One region of the Hahella sp. NS-SX17 genome, then DNA from elsewhere that is predicted to be linked to it. Evidence: predicted binding sites of a transcription regulator. Region 1 holds the regulator's gene; each other region holds the start of a gene.
The links. Region 1 encodes FNR, which switches genes on or off when oxygen is low (the NO sensors DNR and NnrR bind a similar motif). Its sites were predicted from a motif close to TTGATNTANATCAA; they were not measured.
Positions count from the first base shown of each region.

Region 1 (10,748 bases):
CGGACCTGTACCTGTCGTCACGTCAGATGAAGCGGGTCTTTGATGGCGATATTGTGTTGGTGCGCGAGGAGGGACGCGAATTTAAAGGCAAGCGTGAAGGCGTCATTGTTGAAGTCGTCGAGCGCCGCACTTTCGAAGCCGTTGGGCGTATATATATGGAAAGTGGAGTTGCCTTCGTTGTTCCAGACAATCCTCGCATTACCCAGGATATCCTGGTGCCGGAGCATGCTCTCAATGGAGCCAAACATGGGCAATATGTGACATTGGAGATTGTACGTCAGCCCGATGTGCGCGTTAACCCGATGGGCCATGTTAAAGAAGTGCTGGGTGAACACATGGCGCCGGGTATGGAAATCGATGTCGCTCTGCGCACCTATTCGATTCCATTCCGGTGGCCTGAAGAGGTTGATGCGGAGGCCGCCAAGTTCAAGTCTAAGTTGAGTGTTCGAGACAAAGCGCACCGAGTCGATATTCGACATCTGCCGTTGGTGACAATCGATGGCGAGGACGCACGGGATTTTGATGACGCGGTCTATTGTGAAGCGAAGAAGTCGGGCGGTTGGCGTTTGTATGTGGCGATTGCCGATGTTTCTCATTATGTGAAGCCGCAGACGGCGCTGGACAAAGAGGCCTTTCAGCGCGGGAACTCAGTTTACTTCCCTAATCGGGTGGTTCCCATGCTGCCCGAGGTGCTCTCCAATGGACTGTGCTCGCTCAATCCTGATGTAGAACGCCTGTGTATGGTCTGTGAAATGACCATTAGTCAGAAGGGCAAGCTGAGCGGCTATAAGTTTTATGAAGGACTGATGCTTTCCAAGGCGCGACTGACCTATACCAAGGTGGGCGCGTATATTGATGACCCGGATTCCGCAGAAGGAAGAGCCTTTGCAGAAAGATATGCGGACTTGGCTCCGCATATTCGAGAGCTGCATAATTTGTATTTGGCTTTGAGGCAGGCTCGGGAAGAGCGTGGCGCTATAGACTTCGAAACTGTTGAAACCCGTATTCTTTTCGATTCGGACCGCAAGATCGACAAAATTGTACCGGTAGTGCGCAATGACGCCCACAAGCTAATTGAAGAGTGCATGCTGTGCGCTAATGTCGCGACGGCGAAGCTGCTGGATAAGTATGAAATACCCTCGCTGTTTCGTGTGCATGAAGGGCCTACGATGGAGCGGTTGGAAAATCTGCGCGCGTTTCTTGGCGAGTTAAGTTTAAGTCTGGGGGGCGGCTCCAATCCGAAGCCCTCTGATTATCAGGCGCTGACGGAGACTATCCGGGGGCGCCCAGATAGCGCTACGTTGCAGACTGTGATGTTGCGTTCGTTGAGCCAGGCGGTATATCAGCCTGAGAACAAGGGGCACTTTGGACTGGGGTATGAAGCGTATACACATTTTACCTCGCCGATTCGCCGCTATCCGGACCTGTTGGTGCACAGAGCGATCAGAGATCTGATACGAAGTGAACGGCCCTGCAAGAATGTGCAAAGGGTGGAGGGCGCGCCAGCTTTACCTAAAAACGCGCGTTATAACTACGACATGCAGGCGCTGCTGGTTCTTGGGGAGCAGTGCTCAATGACCGAGCGCCGCGCGGATGAGGCCACCCGCGATGTTATGAGTTGGCTCAAATGCGAGTACCTGACTCAACACGTTGGCGAGAAATTTGACGGCATTGTCGCCGCCGTCACTGCATTCGGGCTCTTTGTCGAGCTTAAAGATCTGTATGTCGAAGGGCTTGTCCATGTGTCCTCGCTGAAGAGTGATTATTATCAGTTCGACGCGGTGAAGCATCGTCTCGTCGGCGAGCGCACGGGCGTTACGCATCGCCTGGGCGATGAGGTGAGGGTGCAAGTGGTTCGAGTTGGGCTAGAAGATCGTAAGATCGACTTGGAAATGATTGGCGAGCCCAAGCGATCGGCCCCAGGTAAAAAGAACAAGCGCAAGGAAATTCTGGCGCAATGGAATGAAGAGTGGAAAAAGGAAAAGAAAGCAGGTGGCGGACAGCCTGCAAAAGGCGCCAAGGGAGGTAAGCGTTCGGAGGCGAGTGGTCCTTTGCGTAAGCCGCAAAAAAAAGGACGCCGCAAACGCTCCTAGCAGTATGAAAAAGCTGGCGTAAAGCAAACATTAAACCGGTAGAATGCCGGTTTTTTAACGTACGGAACGAGTTTAACTGTGTCTGAATCAAACATTGTGTTTGGGATGCATGCGGTAAGAGCATTGCTGCAGAAGCATCCGGGTAAAATTGACCGTTTACTGCTGTCGGAGCAGCGCCATGATCACCGCCTGCAGGAGATAGCGCAGCTGGCTCAAGAGCGCCGGGTGCCCTTTTCTCAGGTGGGTAAGTCGGCGTTGGATAAGGCGGCCGATGGCGCACATCAGGGGGTTGTGGCTTACCTGAAAGCGGATCGAATGAGCAATGAGACCGATTTGGAAGAGTTGCTTGAAAAACTGGAAGAGCCCGCGTTGCTGCTTGTCCTGGATGGCGTCACTGATCCTCATAACCTCGGAGCCTGTTTGCGCTCAGCCAATGCGGCGGGCGTGCACGCCGTTATTGTGCCCAAAGATAAGTCCGCTCCGTTGAATGCGGCCGCCAGAAAAGTGGCCTGTGGCGCAGCAGAAGTGACGCCGCTGATTCGTGTCACGAATCTGGCGCGTACATTGAAGCATATTCAAACCTATGGCGTTTGGCTGGTCGGTGCGGCGGGAGAAGCGGAGCAAAGTTTGTATCAGGCGAATCTTAAGGGCTCCGTGGCCATTGTTATGGGGGCGGAGGATAAAGGGATGCGCCGCCTTACCCGCGAAAACTGCGACAGTCTTGTCAATATTCCCATGCTGGGTGAAGTCAGCAGTCTGAATGTGTCTGTCGCAACTGGCGTATGTCTTTTCGAGGCGGTGCGACAGCGTCAGGCTGGTTAGTTTTTGTTCGTGCGCGGGCTTGCAAGTCTTGCTGAACAGGCATAGAATGCTGCCCTCTTAAAACCACCATCAACTCCTTGCTTTACGAAAACGCAACGTAAGGCTGTTAAACCGAAGGGAGCTACAATGCGTCACTACGAAATCGTGATCATGGTTCATCCTGATCAAAGCGAGCAGGTGCCTGCAATGGTTGAGCGTTACACCTCCAGCGTAAACGCTGGCGGCGGTAAAGTTCATCGTCTGGAAGACTGGGGCCGCCGTCACATGGCTTATCCCATCAACAAAATTCACAAAGCGCACTATGTGTTGATGAATATTGAGTGTTCTCAAGAAGTCATCGACGAACTGATGCACAACTTCCGTTTTAACGACGCCATCCTCCGTGACCTGGTTATTCGTCGTAAGGATGCTGTGACCGAAGTGTCGCCCATCAAAGCAGCTGAGTCCCGCGAACAGCGCGCTCCTCGTGGCGAAGATCGTCCCGCCCGCGTCGTTGCTGACGACGTCGACGACTCTGACGACGATACTGACGACGAAGACAGCAACGAAGAATAAGGTATAGGAGGCTAATCATGGCTCGTTTCTTTCGCAGAAGAAAGTTCTGCCGTTTTACTGCTGAAGGCGTAAAAGAGATCGATTACAAAGATGTAGAAGTATTGAAAGGCTACATCACTGAAACTGGCAAAATCGTGCCAAGCCGCATCACCGGCACTAAGGCGCGTTACCAGCGTCAGCTCGCCACTGCCATCAAGCGTGCGCGTTATCTGGCTCTGCTGCCTTACACTGATCGCCACGACGACTAAGCGCCTGAGAGTCTCCCGCCACGTCATGAATGGTGAGGTGGCATAGAAATCAGGTTCTTAAAGGTTTGCCAACCGGAAGCTCTGAAGCTTTCGGTTGTTACAAGATTTGAGGTAAACAAGATGGAAGTTATTCTTCTCGAAAAAGTAGCCAACCTCGGAAACCTTGGCGATAAAGTTAAGGTTCGCGCTGGTTATGGCCGTAACTTTCTGGTGCCTTACGGCAAAGCTGTTCCTGCAACTAAAGCAAATGTAGAGCAGTTCGAAGCTCGTCGCGCAGAGCTTGAAAAAGCGGCTGCTGAGAAGCTGTCTGAAGCTCAGGCTCGTGCAGAGTCCATCAACGGTAAAGAAGTGACAATCGTTGCTAAAGCTGGTGATGAAGGCAAGTTGTTCGGTTCTGTTGGCACTAAAGATATTGCTGATGCAGTGTCTGCACTGGGTGTTGAAGTTGAGAAAAGCGAAGTTCGCTTGCCTGAAGGCGCTCTACGCAACACCGGTGAGTTTGAAGTAGACGTTCAGATGCACACCGACGTTACTGCTACCGTTAAGGTAATTGTAGTCGGCGAGTAATCTCCGTCCATACAGGAAAAGGCAGTCCGCTATAGGCGCACTGCCTTTTTTTATGCTCTTAAGTCCACACATTTGTTGTGTTGTCGATATCCGCAAATTAGCGATAATAAGCGCTATCCTTTAAAGCTCTGCAAGTCACTATGAATGAGTCAGTAATACGTAAAGACACGGCTAAATCTTCGGAAGGGCAGGGCCAAAGCGGCATTGCGCTGTCAAGTAGCTCATCTGCGGTGAAAGCGCCGCCTCATTCCATCGAGGCGGAGCAGTCCGTCTTGGGTGGCCTGATGCTGGATAACGCAAGCTGGGATAAGATTTCCGACATCATTACCGCTAAAGACTTTTACCGCCTGGATCACCGCCTGATATTTGGTTCGATTTCGCGGCTGGCGAATTTGGGTAGTCCTTTGGACGCTATTACCGTTTCGGAGGAGCTGGATAATCGTAGTGAGCTGAACTCTGCAGGTGGTTTGGCCTACTTAAGTGAGTTGGCCAAGAACACGCCCAGCGCTGCGAATATTCGCGCTTATGCGGAAATCATTCGCGAACGCTCTGTATTGCGTCAGTTGATCACCGTCGCCAATGAAATCGCCGATGAAGCTTATCAGACGGAAGGGCGCACCAGTACAGAGGTACTGGATGACGCAGAGCGGCGAGTCTTTCAGATAGCAGAGTCGCGCCCTAATCAGGGGGGGCCGGAGTCGGTCAACCCGATCCTGACTAAAACGCTGAAGAAGATCGATGAGCTGTTTCATTCTGATGGCGCTATCACGGGGGTGACAACCGGGTTTCGTGATTTGGACGACCGTACTTCAGGGATGCAGGCTTCAGATTTGATTATCGTTGCCGGTCGTCCTTCCATGGGTAAGACCACGTTTGCAATGAACTTGGTGGAGAATGCGCTGATACTTAGCGGTAAGCCCGTATTGGTGTTCAGTATGGAGATGCCCTCAGATTCCATTGTTATGCGTATGCTGTCTTCACTTGGCCGTATCGATCAAACTAAGGTTCGAAGTGGTAAGTTGGATGAGGATGATTGGCCTCGTCTCACTTCCGCCGTCAATATGCTTAAAGATAAGCCTTTGTATATTGATGACACAGCCGCCTTGAGTCCGACTGAAATGCGTTCCAGGGCGAGAAGAGTGGCCCGGGACCACAATGGCGAGATTGGCTTGATAATGGTGGACTACCTTCAGCTTATGAGGGTGCCGGGAATGACGGAGGGCCGTACGGCTGAAATATCTGAGATCTCACGAGGCCTGAAAGCCCTGGCCAAAGAGTTGAACTGCCCTGTTGTTGCGTTGTCTCAGCTTAACCGAAGCTTGGAGCAGCGACCTAATAAACGCCCTGTTAACTCTGACCTGCGGGAATCTGGGGCGATTGAGCAGGACGCTGACTTGATTATGTTTATCTATCGGGATGAGGTCTATCACGAGGATAGTCCAGACAAAGGCATCGCGGAAATCATCATTGGTAAACAGCGAAATGGCCCGATTGGCACAGTGCGACTGGCGTTTATGGGCAAATTCACTCGGTTTGAAGATCTGGCTCATGATTACGGCGGCGGAGATTACGAATAATGCGTCCTTCTCGTGCTCTTATCGACCTGGATGCTTTGCGTCACAATATTCGCTTGCTGAACTCTCTTGCGAGCAGCGCGCGTTGTGCAGCGGTTATTAAAGCTGATGCGTATGGGCATGGCGCTGTGGAAGTGGCCCGCGCTTTAGAAGGCGAGGCGCCTAAACTGGCGGTAGCTTGCTACGATGAGGCGGTCAGCTTGAGAGAGGCGGGGGTGACGACGCCGTTGCTGGTGCTGGAAGGGTTTTATAATCCTGAGGAATTGGCGGACTCTACCCGTTGGCGAGATATTGAGTGGGTTGTGCACGATATGGAGCAGCTGGATATGCTGGCCGACGTGGCTCCTTTGTGCAAAACAGGGCCTACTTCCGTCCAGATGCAAACCTGGATCAAGCTGAATACGGGGATGAACCGGTTGGGTCTGCCGTTAAATAGGCTGACCGATGTTGCTGAGAGGTTGCAGCGGCTACCCGGGCTTTCAGTTATCGGAATAATGACGCATTTCGCCTGTGCTGATGAGATGGATAGTTGGCTGCAGCAGAAGCAGTGGCGGGCGTTTCAGGCTGGTATGAGGTCTTCGGGGTCGGAAAGTTGGCGTTATTCCGCCGCCAATTCTGCAGCTTTGCTACAGTACCCTGAAACTCATTTAGACTGGGTGCGCCCAGGAATAGCCATGTATGGCGCGTCTCCGATGGCGGATAAGACGGGGGCGAATTTTGGGCTGAAGCCAGTTATGACTTTTGAGTCGCGCTTGATCGCTACCCGAGAGCTGGAGGTGGGTGATTCTGTTGGATATGGCGCTACATGGACTGCGGATGGTCCAACGAGAATGGGGGTCGTTGCGGTCGGCTACGGCGATGGCTACCCGAGGCAGATGCAAAGCGGGGCGCCTGTTGCGGTGTGTGGCAAGCGGACGAAAATTATCGGTCGTGTATCTATGGATATGCTGACAGTGGATATTACCCATATTCCGGAGGCGCGTATTGGGTCGGAAGTGGAGTTGTGGGGGGGGATTATTTCTGCTGATGAAGTTGCAGGATACGCCTCAACAATCTCCTATACTTTATTTACTGGTATGACCTCGAGAGTGCCCAGAGTCTACCTTGGCGGCTCCACTGCGGGCTAAGACGGCGCTTACGCGATAAGCGCTTAGATAAGGCTTCTGGGTGACGCCCGAAGCGCTGGGTTTGCTAAAATTCTGCCGGGCAGCCAATATTGTTAGCATATATATTCTTCAGGCGATCCGCCTTCTGCGGGGCGTCAAAGGCCATAAGAAGCATTTAAGGGGGCATGAGTGATTGTTTGTGTGACGGGAATAGATTCGCCTATAGGTAAGGCTATAGCTCAGCGCCTGCAGCAGAGCGGTATAGCAGTGGAGGGCGTACCCTACGAACAGTTCCTGATGACTAATGATGCTATCGTGCGTGGAATGAAGGCGATGCCCGTTGCGGATTTTGTTGTTCACGCAGCGGAAATGGGGGATCTGTTCAAGTCGGAGCAACATCCGGACTTGGCGTATCAAGTTAACGTGTCTGCTTGTGTGGCGGTTGCGGAGGTCGCAGCCTTATGGAAAGCGCCGATTATTCATTTATCGAGTCATCTTGTCTTTGATGGCGTCAAAAAGAACCCCTATATTTCGGCAAACAAAGGTCGTCCGCTTTCTGTATATGGTCGGACTAAGTTGCAGAGTGAGCAGTGGTTTCAGGAAAACTATAGCAAGCATCTGATTTTGAGGATGGGGTGGTTGCTGGAAGCTGGCGCTCAAGGATGGCTGCAGACGATGCTGACGGCTTTGTCTTCAGGCAAGAGACTTAACGCCAGTACGGATATGCAGTTGACGCCTGTTGCGGTGGATGATGTGGCGAGAGTGGTGGACGCTATTATTAAGCAGTTAAGTTGTAATATTTCTGTGTGGGGCGTCTATCATTATGCTGGCGCTGAAACAGTGACGCACTTTGAGCTGCTGAAGGCGATTGTATTGCAGGCATTCGGTCAAGAGGAAATGTTGCAGGCTCTGATAGAGAAGAAAGGCGCTGATGTGTTGCCTGGGGTGGCCCTGCCTGCGAATGGGGCGTTGGGGTGCATCAAATTGCGAAACACCTTTGGCGTTAAACAGCTTCCCTGGCGTCGTTATCTGCCTGCGCTGATTGAGCAATGCCAGCAGCGTGGCGCTGTGAAATCAACTGAAAACTGTTTGGAAGAGACCCGCTAGCGGGCGTTGAGTGCTGACTCCTTGTGGTGCTCCAGGCACTTGGTGTCATGGCGAAGGATCTTCTGCAGTTCGTCTAATTGCAATATTTGGACTTCTCTTCCTTGCACTTTGATAATGCCGTTGTTCTGGAAGCGAGTGATGACTCGGCTGACGGTTTCGACCGCCAAGCCTAAATAGTTGCCTATATCGCTACGCGGCATGGGTAACCTGAAATTTGTGCCGGACAGGCGACGACGACTGAAGCGGGTCGACAGGGATAGTAAAAGCGATGCTATGCGCTCCTCAGCGGAGTTTTTGCTCAGTAACATGGTGAGTTGCCTGCTTTCCTGAATCTCTTTGCTCATCAATGAGAAAAAGTGGTGTTGCAGGCTGGGAATATCTGAGGCGAGGTCTTCAAATTTTTCCAGAGGAATTTCGCATACGCTGGTGCGCTCAAGTGAGACGGCGGAGCAGGAGTATTTTTCCATGCTAACGCTGTCCAGGCCGATAATTTCTCCGGGCAGGTAGAAACCCGTTACCTGCTCTTCGCCTTCCTCGGACACGGTGAATGTTTTAATTGCGCCGCTGCGCACCGCGAAGCATGAGCGAAACGGCGTGTGCTGCTCAAAAATATACTCGCCGCGATTTAGCATTTTCCCCTGGCGAATAATTTCTTCCAGGCGATCAATGTCTTCAGCCCCGACTGCGATAGGAATGCAAAGCTTGCTCAAATTACATTCATGGCAGCCTCTGTGTAAGCTAAAAGGAGAGGAGGTTGCTATATGCTTGCTTTCCATCGGTCGCCTCGTGGCTGAATGAGTGAAACTGCTTAAAGAGGCTTCTAGGATAGCCAATAGCTATTTAAAAGCAAATCCCCACAGCAGGAAAAATAAGGGGAAAACCTGCGCTCGCCTTTGTTTTTACATTGCTTTTACCTTTTGTTACAGCAGCGCCTGAGTGTATCGGATCGCCCGCGCTGGAAGTTCGCTGTTATCGAGAGTTTTGTAGTAATCATCCAGCTGTGTGGCGTTGCGCAACTGGTAATGGGGGGTGTATGAAAATGCGCCCAGCCCGACGCCGTGCAAGCAGTTAACGCCTTGACTTATCAGTCCAGTCCAGGGGAGGGCGAAAAAGTCCTGGGTTATCGGAATGAAAGATGCGGATTTGATGCGTCGTTTGAAGTCCTTGAGTGTGGCCTCCAGCCCAAGGGAACTGCTGGTTTCTGGCTTGTGGCAGGAAAGCAAAACGCCTTGTGGTCTTTCGGTGAGCACCTCTTCGAGGTGCTGTGATAGCGCAGCTTGAGTGGCGGGGGACACCTTAAGACGCAGATAGACAGCTTTGAAATCAAATGCCCGAATGGTTTGCAGCCAGCTCTTTAGGTCTTTAATGGGGAATGATTGCGCATGCTCGCCCGGATCATTGATACAAATGATATTAAAGCCCAGTCCCTTAATTAGGGCGAGCGCTTCCTCGGAGTCAGGGCGCGCGTCCAGCTCAATGACGTGCCGAGCGTCAGCGCCAAAGTTCAGCTTAAATTCCCTGCCTAAGTAGTACATCACTTGAGTTTGCGCTGCTGGCGTCAGCTGGCGCACTAAGTCGCCAAACCAGTGCAAATATTTGACCTGACTGCCCTCAGGAAGTGATTGCTTGAGAAGTTTTACTTCTTTCACAACGTAGTTGATGTATTTTTGCAGACTCGCGTTCATGGAAGGAAGTTGGCGAGTGTAGTTCTCCGCGCTGACGAGTGCATTAAAACAAGGCGCCTGAACGCTCAGGGCGAATCCACCCTCGTAGGAGCGAGACAGGGAGCTGTTGCGATAGTCTGCGGTGTAAGCTCCTTCGTTCAAGGCGCTCCAGTTTTCGTTGGAAAACTCTTTGGGAGGAGAGTTGAGCAAGTAAACCCAGCTATCATTGCCCCCATTTTGTTTTGCTTGTTCGATGACCTTTCCGACTGGCATATTGGGTCTCCAACCAGGTAAGAAAACACCTGCGCGCGTTTGACTGATATTGTCAACGAATGAGCGCGCGCGCCTGTTGTCACACTTGTTGGCAAGTGGATCGATCCCCCCTCTCTCCATGCTCAGTCTATCCACCTGCCGGCAGGGTGTATTGATATTGGTCAAGGGGTGAGCGCGTGGTGCGCGAGGGAGGTGAACTTTAGTCGCAAAAGCCTTAAAACAATGGGGTTATGAGGCGTTGCGGGCTAACATTCATTGCAGCTTTGGGTTGGGAGTTGATATCCTTTGCGGGCATTGGAAAAAGGCGGGCAAAAGTGCAGGCATTTCAGCTATTTCGGTCTTTCATTTTTTACATTGGTTATGCGTGGGGTGTCATTATCACCTCTGTAATTGGCATGTTGATTGGACCTTACGTCAATTTTGAAAAGCGCTATTACATCGTTTCCCGGTTTAATGTGTTCGCACTCTGGTGGGCGCGAGTTGTCTGTGGCATTCGTTATGAGATTGAAGGGCTGGAAAATATCCCGAAAACAAGCTGTGTGGTTGTCAGTAATCATCAGAGCGCTTGGGAGACATATCTTCTCGGTGTCATATTTCGCCCTCAATGCACGGTCCTGAAGCAGGAACTGATGAAGATTCCGTTTTTTGGGTGGGCGTTGAAGAGATTAAAGCCCATCGCCATTGATCGAAGTAAGCCGTCAGCTGCGCTTAAACAGTTGCTGAAGCAGGGTAAAGAGCG
Region 1 is NZ_CM170632.1:2,204,997-2,215,744, forward strand. It holds gene rnr (ribonuclease R) at 1-2,093, shown strand, start outside; gene rlmB (23S rRNA (guanosine(2251)-2'-O)-methyltransferase RlmB) at 2,199-2,915, shown strand; gene rpsF (30S ribosomal protein S6) at 3,042-3,470, shown strand; gene rpsR (30S ribosomal protein S18) at 3,488-3,718, shown strand; gene rplI (50S ribosomal protein L9) at 3,839-4,285, shown strand; gene dnaB (replicative DNA helicase) at 4,426-5,862, shown strand; gene alr (alanine racemase) at 5,862-6,986, shown strand; gene AC2IBB_RS10035 (SDR family oxidoreductase) at 7,167-8,072, shown strand; gene fnr (fumarate/nitrate reduction transcriptional regulator Fnr) at 8,069-8,848, opposite strand; gene AC2IBB_RS10045 (hypothetical protein) at 8,993-10,009, opposite strand; gene AC2IBB_RS10050 (lysophospholipid acyltransferase family protein) at 10,324-10,748, shown strand, end outside.

Region 2 (10,748 bases), 1.4 Mb from region 1:
AGGCTTCTACCGCATGATGTTGATCCTGCCCTACGCGGTGCCCGCCTTTATTTCCATTCTGGTGTTCAAAGGGCTGTTTAATCAGAATTTCGGCGAGATTAACCTGGTGCTGGAGAATCTGTTCGGCGTGCGTCCGGACTGGTTCAGCGATCCCGCGCTGGCGCGCACCATGATTCTGATCGTCAACACCTGGTTGGGCTATCCCTACATGATGCTGCTGTGTATGGGACTGCTGCAGGCGATTCCCCGCGATCTGTACGAAGCTTCCGCCATGGATGGAGCCACGCCGCTGGATAATCTGTTCCGCATCACTCTGCCGCAGATCATCAAGCCGCTGATGCCTTTGCTGATCGCCAGCTTTGCATTCAATTTCAACAACTTTGTGTTGATCGCCCTGTTGACCGGCGGCGCGCCGGATATTATCGGCGCCACGACGCCGGCGGGCACCACCGACCTGCTGGTCAGCTATACCTACCGTATCGCTTTCCAGGATTCCGGGCAGAATTTCGGTCTGGCGGCGGCGATCGCCACAGTGATCTTCATCCTGGTGGGCTCGTTGTCGCTGATCAACCTCAAGTTGTCCAAGATTAAGGTATAGGAGACGTTATTATGGCGATGGTGCAGCCGCGTTCAGTGCGCTACCGGGTCTGGGCGACCCACTTCGGTCTGCTGTGCTTTATCGGGATCATCCTGTTCCCGTTGCTGATGGTGGTGTCGATTTCCTTCCGCACCGGCAACTTCGCAACCGGCAGCCTGCTGCCGGAGAATCCGTCTCTGGAACACTGGGCGCTGGCGCTGGGCATTCCCTATACCCAGGCGGACGGGACTGTATTGCAGCCGCCGTTTCCGGTGCTGCTGTGGCTGTGGAACTCCGTCAAGATCGCGGTGATCTCCTCCGCCTTGATCCTGCTACTGTCCACCACCAGCGCATATGCGTTCGCCCGTCTGCGTTTCAAGTTCAAGGGCGTGATTCTGAAGTCCATGCTGATCTTCCAGATGTTTCCGCCGGTGTTGTCGCTGGTCGCGCTGTACGCCTTGTTCGATCAGATCGGCAACCACGTCAGCTGGCTCGGGATCGATACCCATGGCGCGGTGATTCTGGCCTCGCTTGGCGGCATGGCGCTGCATATCTGGACCATCAAGGGGTATTTCGAATCCATTGATCGCTCGCTGGAGGAAGCCGCCATTGTCGATGGCGCCAGCACCTGGCAGGCGTTCCGCTACATTCTGCTGCCGCTGTCGGTGCCGATTCTGGCGGTGGTGTTCATCCTCGCTTTCGTGATGAACATCATGGAGTACCCGATCGCCTCAATCCTGCTGTTGGATGTGAACAACCTGACCTTGGCGGTGGGCGCTCAGCAATATCTCTATGAGCAGAACTATTTGTGGGGAGACTTTGCGGCGGCGGCAGTGTTGTCGGGCCTTCCCATTACGTTGATTTTTCTTTATTGCCAGAAATGGATTGTGGGTGGACTCACTGCAGGTGGGGTGAAAGGGTAATCGCGCAATCATCCTCTCGTCTTCCAAATTATTCCTTGCGCGTACCCGGCCTGATGGCCGGGTCTTTTTTTGTGCGCCAGTCGAGAATTTCGAACTGGGTCTGAGTATTCCTCTCTCGCTATGATAAATTGAATTTCCTGATAAGGAGATTCCCTCATGTTTCCGCGAATTTCGTTAATTATCGCAGCTTTATCCCTGACCGCCGGATTGGGCGGCTGCTCCGCGTTTTCCAAACTGCCGGACTATATGGCGAAGGAAGACGGTCGTCCCCATGGTTATTCCGAGGTTGCGTTGCCGGAAGGGGGCTATCAGGTCAGTTACGAAACTTATAAAAAGTATGAATTGCTCCACGTCGAGGAACTGGCGATCCGGCGCGCCGCTGAGCTGTCTGTGGAGCAGGGAGCCAAGGGGTTTGATGTCGAGAATACCCTGTGCTTCAAGGAGTTTCAGTTCGATCAGGTTCCAGAGCAGAGCGCATCCGGACGCACCGTCACTCTTACTTCGGCGGCGGGTCCGGTATCGGTGCCGGTGGATGAACCCAACTTCCCCGGTTATACCCGCACCTTTGAGGTCAGGAAGTGCTTACTCAAAATTAAGTTGCTGAAGGATCTGGAAGCCCCAGGAGATGGGCGCGACGCAAGCTGACGTTGATGCATGCGACATGAGTTGGCCAGGGGGCGGATGGCGGCGAATTGTCATCAATTGGAAATGGGAATGTTCCATAGTTAAATCATTTGACGTTTTGCCACTTTTGTTCCAGATTTGTATGCATTGTGCGCAGGCGCGAGAGCGGGCCTGCAACCGAATTAGCCAGCGGTTGGCTAGTCACTGACGATAATTGGAGCGTTTGGTTTTCGTCGGTGTGATTGCTACAGGCGCTCGTGACAAATAATGAGATGGTGAGATGAATATTTATGTTGGAAACCTGTCCTATCAGGTAACAGAAGACGATTTGCGGGAAGCGTTTGCGGCCTATGGCGATATCAGCAACGTCAATATCATCCGCGACAGAGATACCGGCCAATCCAAAGGATTCGGTTTCGTAGAAATGTCCGACAACGGGCAGGCGGAAGAGGCGATTCAGAAGCTTAATGAAAGCAACCTGAAAGGCCGTAACATGAAAGTTAACGAGGCCCGTCCCCGGGAAGAAAAGCCAAAGCGTAATTTCAGACCTCGCCACTAAATTTGTCATTGTAAGGAAAGAAAGCGTCCATCGGCCTGGCCGGGCGGACAGGTTCATTCCTTATTGAGCGACGCCTTGTAGCAGCCGCTCCTGCTTATATTGGTGGGAGGATGCGCCCCAAGCGCGCCTTTTAGCTTCCAAACCCGACTTTGCGTCGGGTTTTGGCGGTTAATTTCGTGCAGGCGTAGTTATGCGTCTGGGCGGTTGTAGATCGCCTGCTATTGATCGTCTTTTCAGAGGACTGACAGCGTCGACGGACAATGTTCAACGGGGCTTATAGTTGTACTACTGGAAGCGTGAAGCGGGTCAGCGCCAGAATGAGCGTATCTGCATACAGGCTTTCACGGCTGAGCAACTCCCGGGTCAGCAAGCCGATTGCGCCTGTCTGTTGCTTGCTGTTTTGCGTTCCGAATAAACGGTCATTGGCTTCTCCCAGCTCCATTCCCTGTTCCATCATTTTGACCACGGCTTGCGGTAATGGCAGCGCAGCGGAGCGCGCGTAGCTGACTTCTTCGCCATGTCCGACCGCGACCCAGGCGACGGCGAACAGTTGTGAGCGAATCCGGTCGACGCCGCCTTCGAAACTTACCCAGTAATCGGCGGAGGAAAACACTTCCCGCACCGCTTGCACTCGGTTTAGCGCTCCTTGCAGGGTTTCTTCGTCGGTGAGGGGCTGGGAGGCCACGCCGGATTCAGTTTCGGTCCCGATGCAGTGAATCCGGCCGTCGGGGAAGCATCGGTTGAAGGCGTTACGCGCGGCATTGACTTTGACGGGGTTGACGGAGGCGACGACGACTTCCATAGACAGCTCTCTGTTGAAACAAAATCGCAATTAAAACTTGTTGGTTTGCGGCGAATCAAGCCATATATTCTGTTTAATGACATTCTTGCCAGGGAGAGCAATACCAGCCTGGGATATTATCGTAAGCATCGCGAAGGAGAGATTATGCAGCAGTCCCATATCAAAAACCGATTGTCCGAACAGCTGTCCGAACTCATTACGCGTTTGGAGGACATCACCCGCGACCTCACGTCAGAGCATTCCGCAGACTCGGCGGAGCAGGCGCAGGAGCGGGAGAACGACGACGTGCTGAATGCGCTTAAAGTCGAGACGGAGATCGAGATCAATCAGGTGAAAAAGGCCCTGCAACGGTTACAGCAGGGAGAATATGGCGTTTGCGTCATGTGCGGCGAGGAGATTCCCGAGTCCCGCCTGCAGGTATTGCCTTTTGCAGAATTGTGCGTCAGTTGCGCCAGCAAGTCCGAATAAACATTCCCCCAGCTATCGTTTCCGCTTACTCAAGCTTCTGATTGCCCAAACATCTGATTATTCAGAACTGAACTGCTCCAAAGCGCGGTTCAGTTCTTCAGGAGGCAGCTTCATAATCTCGGATACCAGTTTAATCAGTTGGCGGTCGCCGGGATTAACCTTTAGCCCCTGATGAAATATGTCGTTGGTGGTAAAAATAGCGTTGTCGATGATCGACATGATGGAGTGTTCCTGATCTTCCGACAGCCCTAAGGTATTTAAGGCGAACACCATTTGCTCTGCGGCGTTTTCGGTGGCGCTGATGATATTGTCGGCTACGTCCGCATAGCGCTTGTCGATTTCCTCCAGCACGGTTTCCGCCTTCGATGTCAGTTGCTTGAGAATCTCCATTTGCAACTCATTGGTGCGGCGATCATCCAGCGCCTTCACCCTGCTGTCCATACCCTGCACGAGATAGAACAGGTTGTCCCGCAGGCGGCCGCAGCGCTTGTCGTCTCCCAGCGGCATGTTTTTCACCAGCAGGGATACCTGGTCGAAGTTGATGAACAGTCGGCGTCCGGCGGAGTGCAGACGTCCTGCATCCTGGAAATGTCGCAGCAGACGGCTTTCCAGGTCACGGGAAAGGCCGTTAGGCTCCATGTTTTTTTCTTCAAAGCGACCGCGGATCTGCAAACTGCATTTGACGTCATAGTTGTTCAAGGCTTGAAACAGTCGCTGGCCTAATTCATCAAAGTTGTTGCAGTTAGCGGAGTCCAGCAGAAAATTGATGTTGACCCCCATGTCGCCGCTGTCGGTCATGGCGGACATGGCGACGTCATGGGTGAACTGCAACTGGGTTTTAAGCTGCCGGTTGGCGATCAGGTTGATGATGGCCTTGTTGATGCGGGCGATGAATTCTTCCGACGGCGTATTGGTGGGAATGACGTCGTCCGCGCCAGCGTTGAACAGCGCGATAGTGTCCTCCACGCTATTGTCCGAAGTCAGGCATATCAGGGGCGTGTCGGCGATCTGCGTATCCTGGCGCAACATGCCGAGTGTGATTTGCGCTTCCTTCAGCGGTTGTTCAATGCAGAGAATGATGGCGTGCCACTGGCCACCGTTAATCTTTTCAATGGCGTCATGCAAGTCGCTGTATTGCAGTTCCAGTAGGTTCAGGCTGGCTGTTTGCAGAGGTTCGGGCAGCTCGCCTATGACCAGACCGGCGTATTTCAAACCCATATGAAACTCCTTGCCGATGATCCGTATTCCGCTTTTTCGCATGGTTCTCTCAGAAGCATAGCGCATTTTTCAGGGTTGGTTTCTCAGTGGCGGCGCTGACGGCGGTAACCCTGGTTTAATTTGATTAGAGTCTATTTTTTAAACGGCGGCGGCAGGTTGTTCTATAGTTATTAAGTCCACCTCTAACAGCTTTTCAGGAACTCTATGCTTGCAACGACTCAGAACCTTATGGCGAAAGACCCCATCGTATTGGCGGCGCTGGGAACAGGATTGGCGACGCTTTGCGCCGGCTGGCTGACATCGGGACTGCTCTCCGCCGGATTGTTCACCGTCTCCAGTTTGTCGTTTTTCGCATCCTGCCTGATTACTGACGGCAAGCAGAACGAAACGAATGGGGAGCAGGAGCGGCAGCGACAAAGCAGCGAGCGGGATTTTCAGAGTGCAGTAAAAGAGGTCGACAACTACGCCAATGGACAGTTGACCGCCATCAGCGCTGACAACCGCGATCTGGCCGACACCATTAGCAACAATATTGAATTGCTGGGACAGGCGTTTGTTTCTTTGAGCGAGTTGACCAATCATCAGAACGAGTTGGCCAAGGAAATTTTTGAACGGATGAAGGGGAAAAAGAACGGGGCCAAGACTCCGGTCAAAAAAGAGAAAGTAGAAGATAACATCAGCATAGAGTTCTTCGCCAAATCGCTGGACCAGGTAATTGGCACTTATGTTGAGCTGCTGGTGAGCGTGAGTGAGAAAAGCGTCAATGCGGTGCATCGCATTGAGGACATGGTCACTCATATTGACCAGATGTTCTCTTTGCTGGGCAATATTCAGGAGATTGCTGACCAGACAGACCTGTTGGCGCTTAACGCGGCCATCGAAGCCGCGCGGGCGGGAGAGGCCGGGCGCGGCTTTGCGGTGGTGGCGGATGAAGTGCGGCGTCTGTCGCGCACCTCCAGCGACCTCAACACTCAGATCAAAGGCAAGGCCAACGAAACCAAAGACGCCATCAGTAAAGTGCGGACGATTGTCGGGGACGTGGCTTCCCTGGATATGAAAGACGCGCTTAATGCGCGCAGCTACATCGATCAGATGCTGCATACCATGCGTGACGTCAATGAAGAAGTGAACGGCGCTGTGGGTCGTATGACTCAACTCACCAAGGAGATTAAGCAATCCGTGGACTCCAGCGTACGCGGCCTGCAGTTCGGCGATATCGCCATGCAGACTTGCGGTCGCATGATGAGCCGTCTGGAAACGCTGAACAACGCCTTGCAATTACAGAAGGAAGTCTGCGGCAAGAGCGACAAGTATACGGACATCGCCAGGGTCAGAGCGCGGCTGGACTCCCTGCATAACGACAACAGCAAACATGGCTCGAACAAAGCGGCGGAATCCGGCTCTGACATCGAGCTGTTTTAATACATAAAACCGGCAGCAGGCCCTTGGCGACCAGGCCTGAGCGTGGGGAAGCGCGTACAGGAGCGTCCGGCGGGCGCCTCGGTAATACGTCGCCAAGTTAATAAACAGTCAGATCAATCTCAGGGAACAGGGCGTTATGACTATAGAAACCAAAGTCAACTCAGACGGCGGCGCCGTCACCATCTACATCCGCGGACGCTTCGATTTCAGCGTGGTGAATCAGTTCCGGGAAGCCTATGAGGCTCACAAGCAAAAGAACCATTTCTACATCGACATGCGGCAGACCGAGCACATGGACAGCTCGGCGCTGGGCATGTTGCTGAATATGCGCAGCTATCTGGGCTCCGACGCGGTCAAAATTGAAATCGTCAACTGCTCCCCTGGCATTCGCAAAATTCTGGAGATTGCGAAATTTGACAAGAAGTTCGCCATCAGCTGAGCCGCTATGGCTTTGTGAAGGGGGATCGAGATGAATATTCTGGTCGTGGATGACGACATGTACAGCCGTCAGCTCATGGGGTTCGTGCTGGAGGAGGGCGGCCACAAATGCGAGTTTGCTGAATCTGGCGAACAGGCGCTGGAGATCTGGCGCAAGCAGGGCGCGGATGTGGTGCTGATGGATGTGCTGATGCCCGGTATGAACGGTTATGAAGCGGCGCGCATCATCAAAGAGGAAGCAGGTCAGGATCATATTCCCATTGTATTTTTGACCGCCCTGGATGACGACAGGGCTTTGGTGGAGTGCCTGTCCATTGGCGACGACTTTCTGGGCAAGCCTGTTAATTTCGTCACCTTGCAGGCGAAAATACGCGCCCATTCACGCACTCTGGCGCTGAACCGTAAGGTAGTGGAGCAGAATCGGGAGCTTGCCTATTTCCACACCAAGGTGCAGGCCGAACACGAGATGACCCAACACATCATGACCGCGGCGCTTAAACTCAGCGCCAAAGATGTGTATGGCGTCCGCTACCACTGCACCGCACGCTCCACCTTTAATGGCGATCTGGTGTTATTAAAAGAGAAACGGGATGGCGGGGCCTATGTGCTGGTGGGCGACTTCACTGGCCACGGGCTGGCGGCTTCCGTGGGCTCCATTCCTGTCGCGCAGGCTTTCAGTACGATGTGCGAACGCAACCTCTCGGTGAGTGAGATTTCTCTGGAACTGAACAAGATCCTCAAGCGTTTCTTGCCTCCCACCATGTTTTTCGCGGCTTGCCTGCTTGAGATCAACCCCACTCGCAGCAAGATTGAGGTGTGGGCCGGGGGCCTTCCAGATGCGTTCATCGTGGGGGGAAACAACAAGATTCGGCGCATTATTCATTCCGCCCATATGCCGCTGGGCGTTATGGATATGGATGAGTTCGAGTCCTGGACTGAAACCATCTCCGTCACCCCTGAGGACCGCCTGTATCTCTATACGGATGGCATTACCGAGTGCCCCAACGTCGCCAACGAGATGTTCGGAGAGGAACGTCTGCGAGAGGCGCTTGAATCCGGAGCGGACGATCTGTTCGACGGCCTGATCGCCGCGGTGCATGAGTTCAATGATGATCCGGATTTACAGGATGACCTGTCTCTGGTGGAGCTGAAGTGCGCGCCGCCGCCCATGGCTGAAAAGGAAGCAGAGCCGGTGCAGGAGGTGAAGAAAGAAGACGCTCCGCCCAAATCCAATCTGCCGGAGTTTCACCTGGAGCTGCACTGGGGACCGGATCAGTTGCGCGACTCCGACCCACTGATGATCTTGCGCCAATGGCTGGGGAGCCATGCCGTGGTGCGCAATAGCAAAGAAGTCGTGTTTATGGTGCTCGCGGAACTGTTTAATAACGCGCTGGAGCATGGCGTTTTGGGACTGTCTTCATCGCTGAAAGACGGCGACGAAGGTTTTGACCGCTATTATCAGGAGCGCGCCGTCCGCCTGGAGAAACTTGAGGACGGTTATGTCTGCCTGCAAGTGCACTTATCCAACACCCGCCCGGCGCGCATGATGATGATGGTCAGCGACAGCGGTCCCGGCTTCTGCATTAATGTGGAGGAACTGGATTACAACGATGAGTCCTTCGGCCGCGGCTTGCCTCTCATCAAGGCCTTGTGTTCCCAGTTTGAGCTGGACGGTGAAAACTCCACGGTGAAAGCGCAGATCGAACTGGAGTGAGCCAGCCGGGGCGACGGTTAGGTCGCCTCAGCGGCTGGCGGTGCGTAACGCCGAACCGACTTCCAACTGCTCGAACCAGTCCAGAAATCGCCCTACGTCATCGTCTTTGAAGATGCGTCCGTGCTGGGGCGCCATGTACTTGATATCCAGTCGGCGTACGCGGCTGATCCAGTCGTTCTTGGCGGTGTTGGAGGGCATCCAGCGCTTGTGGAACAGCTCCATAAACCGGGTATGCTCCTTGAAATTCTCTACATACAGCGGGGGCTGTCCCGGCTCCAGCGAGGCGCCGATGTCGCCGCTCATCAGAATCTTGAGTTCGGGATCATAGACGTTGAAGTTGCCGGATGAGTGTAGATAGTGGGCGGGAATAAGCTGCAGATTGACGCTGTCCAGCTCCATGACGCCGCCGTCATCCGGTAGCGAGACATATTCGATGTGACTCATGCCGAAATGGCGGATAAAACCTTCCCAGAGCCAGGGCGCGTGCAGTCGCGCTTTCGGCAGCGCCTGGTCCCAGAGCCCCAGAGAGGAAATGATGTCCGGGTCCTGGTGTGACGCGAACAAATCCGTGATTTCATGAATCGGAGCCCAGTCCAGCGCGCAGGCCAGCATGGCGGAAAACAGCTCGATGCCGCCGGGCTCCAGGATCAGTAAACGGCGGTCGGTGCGCACCATGTACTGGTTGGTGTCGATAATTTTCTGGGGTTTGCCTGTGTCTCGACCGCAAATAATCCATTTATGGCGTTTGCCCTGCCATAGTGCTTCGGAATGCATGGACGCTGTTCTCCACCTGTCTGCTGTAGGAAACCTAATACTGACTGTTTTTCAAGACCGACTAGTTTCAAGACGGACTAGTTTTAAGACGGACTGTGTTTCCGGATTGTTAGCGTTTAAGGTCTGCTGCGCGCCGGAGCGGACTGGCGTCAGGTCAGCAGGCCCATCAGACGCAGACCGATCGCAATGCGCTCACTGATGCGTTCGGCTGCGTTTTCAATATTTTCCGCGATCGTGAACAGGGACTCCTGAAACGGGCCTGCCCGGGACGCCTCGATACGGCAGTTGGCGACGATGGACTTGAGCGCGCGGGTGCAGTCCCGGATTTCGGTCAGCAGTTTGCGTACGCTGCGATAGTAGCCGTTGGTTTCTTCTTCCAGTTGCGCCTGTCCTTTCAGGTTGCGCTGCAGAATGTCCCGCAATTCCTCCGACTTCGCCTCGTTAGTGCGTATGGCTTTATTCAATGCGGAGGCGAATTTCTGCTGGTTCATTAGTTTGACGGCGCTGCGGGACAGCTCTTTGGAGGCGGCGCCGATGTCGGCGGCGCAGGCCATGCTGCGAGAGGCGATTTCCTCGATGAACTGGGTGATGCCGCTGAAGCCTTGTCCCCATTCGCCGGCGCGGGCGGTGATGGCCTGTGCGTTCTTGGATGAGATGGCGATGAGCTTGGCGTAGTGAATGGTGCTTTTAAGCTCGCTGGCCAGGGTCGCGGACGCGACGAACCGGGGAATGGAGCGGCCGTCGTACTTGCGCACGAGATCGTCAATGTCTTCCTGTCTCAGCACATTGAGTTCAGCCATTATCGCGGATCATCCGTTCCTGATCTTTTCTTCAATTAAAGCGGAAGTTTTGGCTTTTACAACTTGCAGAACCTGATAACGAAGCCTTTCGCGAGCATTTTGCGAAACCGTTGCTCGTCGCGTTCTTTGCCCCTGTGAATTTTAAATATGCTGCTATGCTTTTATTTCAGGTTCCGGTTAAGTTTTGAGCCGTCATTCTGTTTGAGCCGTATAAGACAGTAATCTGGGTTAGTTTGGGAAACCTGACCGGTTTATTGCGCACAATCAAAAAGTGTTGGGGACTATATGGCAAAGATACTCGCAGTGGATGATTCCGCTTCCATGCGCCAGATGGTGACGTTCACACTCAAGGGGGCCGGGCATCAGGTGGATGAGGCCGCCAATGGTCAGGAAGCGCTGAGCAAAGCGAAGTCCGGCAAATACGACCTG
Region 2 is NZ_CM170632.1:812,738-823,485, forward strand. It holds gene malF (maltose ABC transporter permease MalF) at 1-598, shown strand, start outside; gene malG (maltose ABC transporter permease MalG) at 610-1,500, shown strand; gene AC2IBB_RS03710 (CC0125/CC1285 family lipoprotein) at 1,657-2,145, shown strand; gene AC2IBB_RS03715 (RNA recognition motif domain-containing protein) at 2,405-2,683, shown strand; gene yjjX (inosine/xanthosine triphosphatase) at 2,958-3,485, opposite strand; gene AC2IBB_RS03725 (TraR/DksA family transcriptional regulator) at 3,630-3,953, shown strand; gene AC2IBB_RS03730 (response regulator) at 4,011-5,171, opposite strand; gene AC2IBB_RS03735 (methyl-accepting chemotaxis protein) at 5,376-6,593, shown strand; gene AC2IBB_RS03740 (STAS domain-containing protein) at 6,730-7,032, shown strand; gene AC2IBB_RS03745 (SpoIIE family protein phosphatase) at 7,063-8,745, shown strand; gene AC2IBB_RS03750 (oxygen-binding di-iron domain-containing protein) at 8,773-9,519, opposite strand; gene AC2IBB_RS03755 (hypothetical protein) at 9,669-10,319, opposite strand; gene AC2IBB_RS03760 (response regulator) at 10,605-10,748, shown strand, end outside.
Region 2: the regulator FNR is predicted to act here: its motif matches at 3,531-3,544, upstream of AC2IBB_RS03725 (TraR/DksA family transcriptional regulator).

Region 3 (10,748 bases), 1.0 Mb from region 1:
GCGTCTTTGCGTAGTCTTCCAGCTCCGCCAACTGCCGCTCAAATACGTCGATGCTCTCTGTCAGTTGGCCTGAAGATTTATCTGGCTGAATATCCTGTCCGATGAGCAGGTAGGATTTTACAATCCGTTGACTCAGCATGCGCTGGCGCCCGGCCTTGTTGATGGCTTCATCCAGGTTGGTGATGTCTGCGGTGACAATGTGGCTCCAGGATAGTGCAAAAAAAGAGAAAAGAAGCAGACTAAAGTCCCTTATATAGCGCATATACATTTACCTCATGTGATTCATGCTGGTGCAGTGTAAGCGAAAGACTTTTAATATCAGTCGGTTACAAGTATTAAAACGGATAGGTAGTTGACGCATTGCTGATCCAGCGCAAGTTAGGCGCCAAATGGGTCGGAAATTAGTGGGTATGGACAAAGCGCGTTTTTTGATAATCGTAAAAAGTTTTTTATAAACAATAGGAAAGAGAGTGATGGTCGCGTTTTGGGGTGGAGCTGAAAACTTCTACGCGATGAGCTGCGCCTGCTGAATGCGAGAGGGAAAAGAGGCTGAATAAGCGGAAAAAAAGAGTGCGGCTTGCGCCGCACTAAACGAAGAAGACGAATAAATCGGGAACTCGGTTTAGGAGTTCAATCCTTGCGGATCAGCTTTTCAGGCCTGCATACATGTCTGAAATCTTACGCATGCTTTTCAACATGCTTTCTGTGGTCATGGCGATAACAAAAGGCACGAAGTCTTGCCCGTCCATTTTCTCGAAACCAGAGTGAGAGAAGGACCACTGTGAAATCACTTTATCCAGCGCTTTGTTGATTTCTTCGCTGTTGGCGTCCGCTTTGCGCAGCTCGCTCAAGCCGGAGTCGTATTTATTGACGGCGGCTTTAAAATCGTTTTCCAGGTCGGCCACGCCCAGATTCCAGCTCATCGCGGAGTAGTACATGGCGATTTTCTGGGACAGCATGCCCTGCTCGTTGGAAATGTTGATCAAACGGCCTTTGGTGCTGGCGACTTGTTTTTCCAGATCTTTAGTGATGTCCTGGGTCAGACTCAACAGTTGTTCACTTTGCTCAATCAGCTTCGCAGCATTTTCCTGGTTGGGAGCGGCGGTCGCCAATTGGCGGAAGGCGGTCCATTCTTTACGCACGGATTTTAATTCGCGGGCCATTTCTCCCGCTTTTAAATATCCTTCCAAGTCGGACAGCTGAGACTCAAATTGCGCCACACTGTCATGTAATTGAATCGCGGACTTATCAGGAAGAATATCCTGACCAATCAATAAATATGCTTTAACGATTCTTTGGCTCAACATTCTTTGTTGGCCGGCGATGTCCAGAGCCTGATCCATGCTCGATATTTCCGCACGAGCCAGCCCGGCGCCGAATGCGGTAAGTGTGACAAGTAAGAAACAAATCTTTCTGAACGACTGCATTAATGTTTACCTAGTGCTAAAAATGGCGTGCATATTGAAGGAATTAGATCAAAAATCAAGCGCCAAATGGCCTTTGACATATAAGTAATTTACGAAGTCAATAGATGCTTTTCGTTTCTTATCGATTATATGTGTCAATATGTTTTGTAATAGTGAGAATAATGCACTTTTATGTAACTAAAAGTTGCTTTTTAAGGGGGTAAATGAGGCGGGTATATAATTCGTTATACTGTATTATTTTTAATAAATTTTACATTGTTTTTCTTTTGCGAATTGTACGTCACGTTTTTATCGCCATGCGTACTGGTAGTTATGTTTGAAAAAGCGTCAATGGATGACTCTTCTTTGATTAACAAAAGTGGTCAGATTTTCGCTGATTTATCCAGCGTATCGCTCTATAGATGAATAAAATTAGTTCTGATAACAAAACATTATAAAAAATATGAAGGGCGTCAGAGTCGGATTGACGCTAGCTTCAGTATCCGGTCACTCGCGCGATGGGGAGTCCTGTCTCAAAACGAGTAAGAACCAAGGCGAGGCTGCGGTGACTGTCAGCAATAACGAGTTTAAGGAGACGACAAGATGGCCCTGGCGGATATTTTTAAACAGAATGCGAACAAGTCAATTACCGTGACCGGCGCGGAGTCCTCAAATATTTCCCACGCTACCTACAGCGTCAAATGCAATAACATCCAACGAAACTGCTATCTGGTGAACCAGCTTGAGCGAGCCAACCTGCAAGAAGGCGCACATGTGGCTGGCGGAAATACGGTCACTGTCGCCACTGCTCACAATGGTAACTGCTACTGGTTGCCATGGCGCGGATGGCGGGCTGTAGCCGGACAGCTTCAGGGGGCGTGTAACTTCTTCGTCACCGCCAATCTGACCGGGTGCTGCTTTGTTGTATCCGGTAATCAGGTATCTCCCTTTGTCGTCCATATGAACTGCCAGCCAGCTAATGAAGGCTTGGTGAGCTTCCCTAACAGTGGAGATATCAAGGAATATAACTTTGATCTGCAAGCGGCGCAGGATCAGTTCTATGGGCAAGTCACCGAGCAATTGATCACCAACAATGTGATTTCACACGCTGGTCTGCAGATGTTGAAACCAAGTGATTACGGGGCCAAAGCGAGAGAAGGTTACGGGACGCCCACGAGCGTCTTTGGCGTCCGCACAGGGGGATTGTGGACCCTCTATTACAACGTAGGCAAAGGCGGCGGACCTGGAATTACCCGAGAATTATTTCCTAACTTTCAGCCTCTCTGACAGACCGTCCTGGTTGCGCTTATATGAGGCCGGTGAGTTAACGCCGGCCGATTTTCACGTTTTTCTTTCTCATGATAATCGCTTTACATTACGGTAAACCGCGGCCCGTTTATAAACCAATGGGTTAGTGGCATAATCCCCGCGGCAATCGACAGGTTGCCGCCATGCAGGCATGGGAGCGCCATCCGCGCTTATCGCGACAGGATGGAAAATGGAAAACACGGAAAGCTTTTGTTATGAAGAATTTGCTTATTGTCGGTAATGGAGAGGCCTTCTCGGAAGAGTGTAATACCTCTTTCCTGTTGCAGTCCGCCGATGGCTCCATTCTTATCGACTGCGGTTATCAGGTCCCGCCTCGCCTTTGGGCGGGCGATTATCATCAGAATATTGATCTGGTGCTGCTGACCCACCACCATGCGGATCACTCCTTTGGCGTTGTGCCTCTGCTGGTCCGCTATCTGGAAGAAAAAAGAACCCGCCCCCTTAAGATCTGGGGGCCAGCGGGCACGGAAACGTTCGTAAAAAGTCTTCTGGAACACGGCTACCCTGGCGTGTCCAAATATTTCAAATACACGATTGAGTTCGCCGAATTCGACACCCTCGACAGTAAAAAATACGGGGAGGTTTCCATTCGTAGCGCGCCCACCGTACACTCTATCCCGAACTTATTGTATCGACTGGACTTTGACGGCCGCTCTTTCTCCATTTCAGGGGACGGCAAACTGACGCCGGCAGCGGTTGAGCTGATTCAAGGCGTCGACCTGCATCTGCAGGAAGTCTATGAGCTTAACGACAACATCCCCAGTCACTATTCATTCAGCGAAGTGCTGCAATTTGCTCAATCCGGCGTGGCCGCGAGCGTGGGCGTGACCCATATGTGCAGGAATGAAATCAGCGTAATTACTGAAACCTACGATAAGTTAGTAAGGGAGAATGAGATTGAAAAGGACAGACTGTTTATCACCCGTGCGGGGCAAACTTTCGAGTTTTAAAAGCCGCGCGCTGCTGACTGCCGGCGTCTGCGCATTGTCGTTCAACGCCGTCGCTAAGGAAATCTTCGTCATCAATAAAAACGCCGCAGATTACCGTGTGGTGGAGACGGACAACAGCGACAAGCGCATCGACGTATATTCCAACACGCCGCACCGATATCTGAACAGCGAGAAAAAAGAGCACGTTTTCACTGGTGTGCCAGTGAGCGAGCTGTCTCCGAAGGAGTGGCGTTACGATAACGTTTACTTTATCGGTGATGATGACTACATCACCTACATGCCGGCCCAGATCGCCAACAACCCGCAAACCATTCTGGCCAGCGCCAAGGATACAGCGCCCCTTAGCAAGAGGGACGGCGAAGTACAGGTCATTCTCCCCACTCGCGAAGAAGCGAAGGTGGAGGATAAGTATCTGAAAAAGGCCGCTTTCTGGGCCTGGTACGTCAAAGCGGTCGTGTATGGCGAGCTGAATAACTCTCTGCAATATGGCGACGCCTCCATCGATATGACCAACGTTATGGGCGAGCCTACACCAGGGTACAAAGCGCCCTCGGTATTTTCCTATGATCCCATCGTTTGCCCGGAAACCTATCAGGTCTCGGTAAAAGATCTGGACCCCGGCTTTGACAAAGGGAAAGTCCAGTTTCAGCAGCTGAACGGCAATCAACGGGACTATGGCGCGGGAGAAGTCATGCTGATTTTCTCCAAGGACGATACGGCGCTGCCTATTGAATGCGGCGGCCCTTACGCAGTGAGGAAGGGAGAAGAGTATATCTACAGCGTATATTCTTTTAAGGGAATTTAATCAGCTAACAAAGTGCGTCTAACAATATGGATAGTTTTAGAAAGTACTCGTTTCAGCGTTGCATCAAGTTTACGGTTCTGGTCGCTTTGTTTGGGTTCGCGGTTTCCTTCTTTGTGCATCAGTATCAGGTGTTGGGAAACTCAATCAAGGTTTCCGACCAGACTGCCGGGTTGATTAACCGACAGCATATTTCCGTGCTGCTTGGACGGGGCAATTTTGTCCATATTGAAGACGCCTTGGCGCAGTTGGTTAAGGAGAGCCCGTTACTGTTCGCCTACGTGCTGGACACTGACGGCAAGGTGGCGGCGACCAGTCACAAATCAGCCGAGGTTGACGTTCCCTGCTGCTACGACTGGGAGAACAGTGAAGATAGCGCGTTCAAGTTTGAGGGGGCGCCAGCGGCGCCCTTTGAGGCGGTAGCGGATGGCGTCGATTTTGTTCGCAAAGTGACGCCGGTGCTGGAGCACTCATCCGGTGAAAAAATCGGTTCCTTGGTGACCTTTCTTGTTCCCAAACTGATTAAGCGCGAGCACCTTGTGGATACGCTGATTATCAGCTCCATGGCGCTGATTTTTATCCTGGCGACCGGTGTCGCGCTTTCGTTGTTATTGTCGCGGGCGCTAACCGCCCCGGTGAGAGAACTTACTCGGTTTGTGGACTCTGTGGATGACACTGAAGCTAAAGAGGAGTTGAGTCGACTGGGCGCGCATGAGTTTGCGGGCAGCAACATTGTGGAAATACGGCAGTTGCTGCAGTCGTTTCTGGCCTATCGCGAAAAAATTCTCGATCACAAGAACATCCTGGAAGCGCAGGTGCGAGAGAGGACGCATGCTCTGGAAGTGGCGGTGGAGGAAAACCGCATGCTGGGCAAGACGTTACGTACGGCGTTGGAAGATGAGCGCAAGCTGATCGCGCAGGAAATTCATGACAACTTCAATGCGACGCTGGTCGCCATCAAAATGTACTCCCAAAAAATTGAGCAACTGGCTCAAGAAGGCGGCGAAGACGCGCAAATCGCCAGCATGGGAAGAAAAATCACCTCCATCGTCACGGACGCATACAGCTCCGCCCGCAGCCTGGTTTCCCGTCTGCGTCCAGAGATTATCGATACGCTTGGGTTGAGCGGCGCCTTGGAGGAACTGGTCAACAATTACAATCAGTCTTCAAATGGGTGTTCGTTTATGCTGTCGATTGGCGATCACTGCGATAACCTGGATGAAGAGCGCAACATAGGCATTTATCGCATCGTACAGGAGGCGGTCACCAATGCGGTCAAGCATGCCGCGGCGAAAGAAGTGGCCATTTCACTGCATCGTCCCAAGGACTATGAGCTGGTGATTCAGGACGACGGCGTGGGCTTCAAGCCCTCACAGGAAAAGGACGCCGGCATTGGTCTGATCTCCATGCGCGAACGCGCTATGAGTCTGGGCGGCCGTTTCGAATCGGAAAACACCCAGGCGGGGGCCTGCATCAAAGTATCTATTCCTGCCTAAATGCGTCCTTCCAGCGCGGGTATGCCGACTCGCGGGGGCGTCACATAACTGAAGCGTTTGCGGTATTGCTCCATTGTGCATCCGGTGGCTCGTTTAAAGAGTCGCCGGAACGAACTGATGTCCTCGTAACCGACCTCCCAAATGATTTCATTCGACGACTTGAGCGTCGTCTCCAATTGGTGTTTCACCGCTTCCACTCGTAACTGTTGCAGGTAATTGATCGGATTCTCGCCGGTGGCTTCCTTGAAGCGGCGTTTGAATGTACGTCCTCCCAATCCGGCCAGCGCCGCCACATCGTCCACGGAAAAGTGCTCGGCGTAATGAGACTCCATCCACTCCTGCGCTTTTTTTACAGCGTCGTCTTTATGAGACTTGTAGCCATAGAACGTGATGTAAGGCGTTTGTTGCTGGCGCTTACTGTCAAACAGATGCAGTTTGGAGACCGCCGACGCCAGTTCCTGACCCGCGAAGCGTTCGATCAGGTGAAAGCTTAGGTCGATATAGGCGGTAGCGCCGCCGGCGCAGATGATGTCGCCGCTATCAATGAGCAGTCGGTCTATGTCCAGTCTGATTTTCGGGTAACGCTGGCGGAAAGGCTCTGCGGCTCGCCAGTGGGTGGTGACGGTTTTGTCTTCCAGCAGTCCGGCTTCCGCCAGAACGAAACTGCCGGTGCAGGCGCTGGCGATAACAGCGCCGCGCTGGGCGTGATCTTGCAGCCATGCATAAGCCTGACGAAACTGCGCCAGGTGCTTCGGCAGGTCAGCGCCTGCCGTGATCGCCTCAATCGCGGAAGCGACAATGATCAAGTCTGGCTCGACGTCCTGGAATGCAGCATTCGGCGCAATCGCCATGCCGTTGTAGGCGATAACGGGCTGGTCATTCTGCGTGACGACATTGATGCTGAAGTACGGCTCCATTGGACGCTTGCCAGCGGCGCGGGAGAGTCGGGCGTGGCAGTAATTGGCGGTGGTGAATATATCCAGAATGCCGTGTACGGAGGCGGCGGCGCAGTGGGGCAGGGCGAGCAAGACAATTTTCATGGGCGACTCCTTCATCCGTTTCGTGGCTAAAAAGGAAAAGGCGAAATGTCATAAAAGGCAATTTAAGTGTCAAATATGACACTCCCGCTAATGCATTGCAAACCTTATCTTGTAGACATAGCCACTGCGACAAAGCCCCGAAAATCGGCGTGGCGCTGGTGATTTTATCTAGTAAGTTAAGAGGATACGTCACATGTCCGCGAACATTCCCCTGTCCGTAGCCCCGTCCAAACCACTGAGAGAGCCGCAGGTTCCCTTCGCCTTGAAAGCCATGCGCTGGGCGATTCGCGCCTATGCTCGCATCTCCTCCCAAGGCGCAGGCCGGATGCTTAACCGACTTTGGTTCACGCCGCAGCGTTATGGATTGAACTCACGCTTTGACGCCCTGTTGGACAAGGCGGACGCCTTTATGAACCTGAAAGTGGGAGCATTGACGATCCCTGTCTACAGCTGGGGAGCCGGCCCTGTGGTGTTGTGCGCCCATGGCTGGTCCGGCTCCGGCGTGCAGTTTGGCGCGATGGTGAAACCCCTGGTGGACAATGGGTATCGGGTTGTGGCGTTTGATGCGCCCGGTCATGGACGGGCTCAAGGCGTGCGCACTAATGTTCTGCAGATGCGGGATGCGATCCTGCAAGTGGCGGCGCAGACTCTGGGCGTGCACGCAGTGGTGGCTCATTCCCTGGGCTCTATCGCCGCCGCTATGGCAGTGCGGGAAGGGTTATTGACCAATAAAGTCATTATGTTGGCCCCGCCGGCGGACATGCAGGTGGTGCTGGATGTGTTTCAGCAGCGTTTGCAGGTTCCGGACGCCGTCATGCTCGCTCATTGCAAACTGATGGAGCAGGAGTTTGGCGACGATATTTGGGATCGTTTATCTCTAATGAAAAACGTTCCACTCATCCAGGCGCAAGGAATGATCGTATCAGATATCAATGATGCGGAAGTTCCTGCTGCGTACGGTGAAGCGCTTGCCCTTAAGTGGCATGGCAGTCGTTTCCTGCAGACCGCGGGGCTGGGGCATTATCGAGTATTGCGGGATGAACGCGTCATTGAGGAAGTAGTGAAGTTCGTAAACCGACTCCCTGATTGACGCCGGTGAGGGACATTGCGGTTAAGGGACGGTCTCCTCGGTCAGACCGGCGCAGCGACGATACGACGTAATGATGTTTTAGGTGAGTGCGTATCGTCGCCTTTTTTGCGGCGGCTGGGAATGCTGGTTAGACGTCAACGGCTTCCAGCGCAACCGGGACGCATTTGTGATAAGGCGTCTTGGCGATGGGGTCGCAGTGTTGTGCGTCCGTCAGCATGTTGATCGCCGGACCATTGCGCAGCTGTCTTCCCTGCTCATCCTGATAGAGCATGCCGAAGCCGTGAGGCAGCGTCAGTACTCCTGGCAGAACGCTCTCATCCGCGGAGGCGATGGCCTCCACCGCGCCTCGTCGGGAACGGCAGCGCACTTTATCCCCGGAAACCAGTCCCAGCTTGGCCAGATCGGAGGGGTGAACGCGCAGTAAGCCTTCCTTGTCCGTCTTGCGCCACTCCGGTCCACGATAGATCTGGTTGGCGTTATAGGCGCGGCGCTCGCCAGCGGCCAGGATGAACGGATAATCCCTGTCTTCACTAAAACCCTCTGTTTTCAAACGATCCAGCCACTCAGTCAGTTCGGGTATATACAGGTTTACTCTGCGGTCCCTGGTTTTTATCAAATTCCAGGTTTCCTCCACCTTGAAGGTGGCGATGGGCGCAGGTCTGGGACTCTCCAGAAAACGATTGAACAGCGCCAGCCCCAGTGTGTAGCCCTTGCCTGGCAGTCCGGTGCGCTGGACTTGCGAACCGAACTTGGCGGCGTACATCTGGCAGACGCCCCAGATCGCCGCTGCGGATTGCATGCCTTCCGGCAACGCCTTGCCAAGGGTGGCGTATAAAATGACTGGGACGTACTTGCGCCATTGTGGATGGCGCTTCAACGCCGCCGCCAGCGCTAATGGAAAGGCGCGGCTGACCGGCAGGCGACGGTCCAGTTTGGCTGCTTTTTCCAGTAGTGGAAAGCGGTCGGGAATCGCCCCCAGGCCGACCAGCATACGCCGGTAGATTTCCGGTTCGGGAAGCGTGTCGCCGCTGCGAGGCAGTATGGGGCGACGCAGATGGTAATAGTTGGTAGGGAAACCGAATGTGAAATAGGTGGACTCCACTTTTTCAAACTGACTGTCCGCCGGCAATATGTAGTGCGCGTGGCGGGCGGTTTCCGTCATCGCTACATCAATCACCACCATCAGCTCCAGTTTCTCAAATGCTTTCCGATAGGCTTCCGTATCAGCGGCGGATAAGGCGGGATTGGCGCTGTCCACCACTAAGGCGCGGATACGGTCAGGATGATCGCTATCGATTTCCTGGGGCAAAATGTTGGGCGGAAACAGTTTGGCGATGCCGTGCATCCCGGTGACGGCAGTATTCTTGTCATCGGCTTTGGAATGACCGATCAACGGGGCGAATTGCGCCATCAAGTGATTGCCGCCCTGCTTATTGAAATTGCCTGTCACCAGAAACAATAGCTTTTCCAGATAGGAATTCAGCGTGCTGTGTAAACTGTGTTGGATGCCAAGGTCGGCTCTGACCGTCGCGGATTTGGCGGTGGCGAAACCTCGGGCGACCTGCCGCGCTGTCTCGGGATCGACGCCGGCGATGGTCGCGTACTGCTCCACTGGCAGGTCGATGAAATGGCGGCGCAATTCATCATAACCGTTGGTGTGTTGACGCAGGAATTCCCTGTCTTCCAGCGCTTCCTGAAAAATGACGGCGATGATGGCGGCGAGCAGGTAAGCGTCCATTCCGGGGCGCACCCGCAAATGAATATCTGCGTCTTTGGCGGTTTCGCTGACTCGTGGGTCAACGACGACCAGGGTGCGGTTGGGATCTTTCTTGTAGGCTTTCAGCAGGTCTCGGGTTTTACGCACGCCGTGGGCCATATAAGGATTGGCGCCCAGCACGATGCAGTAATCGGCGTGTTCCATGCCTTCCAGCACGAAACAGCTTTCGCGACCGAACAGTTTCCCGTTTACCCAGAAATCCCCCGTCTTTTCCTGCGCCAGCGCGGTGTATAAATAGGGCGTTTCCAACGCCGCCCGCAAAGCCCCGGAATAACTGCCGCCCAAGTGGTTGCCCTGGCCTCCGCCTCCATAGTAGGCGAATGCGCCGCCCCCATGCTGGGACTTGATGTCGCGCATGCGCGCAGTGATCTCGGCGATGGCGGCGTCCCAGGAGATAGGCGCGTATTCGCCGTTTGGCTGGCGTTTTAGCGGTTGTCGCAGGCGAGCGGAATGATTTTGGTAGTGATCCAGTTTGGCGGCTTTCTGGCAGATATAGCCTTCAGAGTTCGGCGCCAGCTTATCGCCCCTGACCTTGACGATGCGTCCCTGGTCCACCTGCATTTCCAGGCCGCAATTGATGCTGCACAGGATGCACGCGGTGGGTTTCCACACAGAGGGGTCGATGCGCTCTTCAACTGTCTCTGCATCAGGCATGATCACTCTCCTTTGTTATTAGTTCTATTTTGGAACTTGTAAAATAGTAAATTCCAAACTGGAACCTGTAAAGCTATACTTCCTGGCGTTTTCCATCTCGCTTCCGTTAACCCAGAGAGGACGCCGTACTCGTTTATGCGCTGGAGTGAAATTCAAGATATTCCCTGTTCAATCGCCCGCACCCTCTCTGTCATCGGCGACCGC
Region 3 is NZ_CM170632.1:1,155,611-1,166,358, forward strand. It holds gene AC2IBB_RS05275 (type IV pili methyl-accepting chemotaxis transducer N-terminal domain-containing protein) at 1-262, opposite strand, end outside; gene AC2IBB_RS05280 (type IV pili methyl-accepting chemotaxis transducer N-terminal domain-containing protein) at 645-1,427, opposite strand; gene AC2IBB_RS05285 (hypothetical protein) at 2,010-2,693, shown strand; gene AC2IBB_RS05290 (MBL fold metallo-hydrolase) at 2,930-3,685, shown strand; gene AC2IBB_RS05295 (hypothetical protein) at 3,633-4,490, shown strand; gene AC2IBB_RS05300 (sensor histidine kinase) at 4,517-5,983, shown strand; gene AC2IBB_RS05305 (GlxA family transcriptional regulator) at 5,980-7,023, opposite strand; gene AC2IBB_RS05310 (alpha/beta fold hydrolase) at 7,217-8,113, shown strand; gene AC2IBB_RS05315 (molybdopterin-dependent oxidoreductase) at 8,241-10,544, opposite strand; gene AC2IBB_RS05320 (winged helix-turn-helix transcriptional regulator) at 10,680-10,748, shown strand, end outside.
Region 3: the regulator FNR is predicted to act here: its motif matches at 1,552-1,565, upstream of AC2IBB_RS05280 (type IV pili methyl-accepting chemotaxis transducer N-terminal domain-containing protein).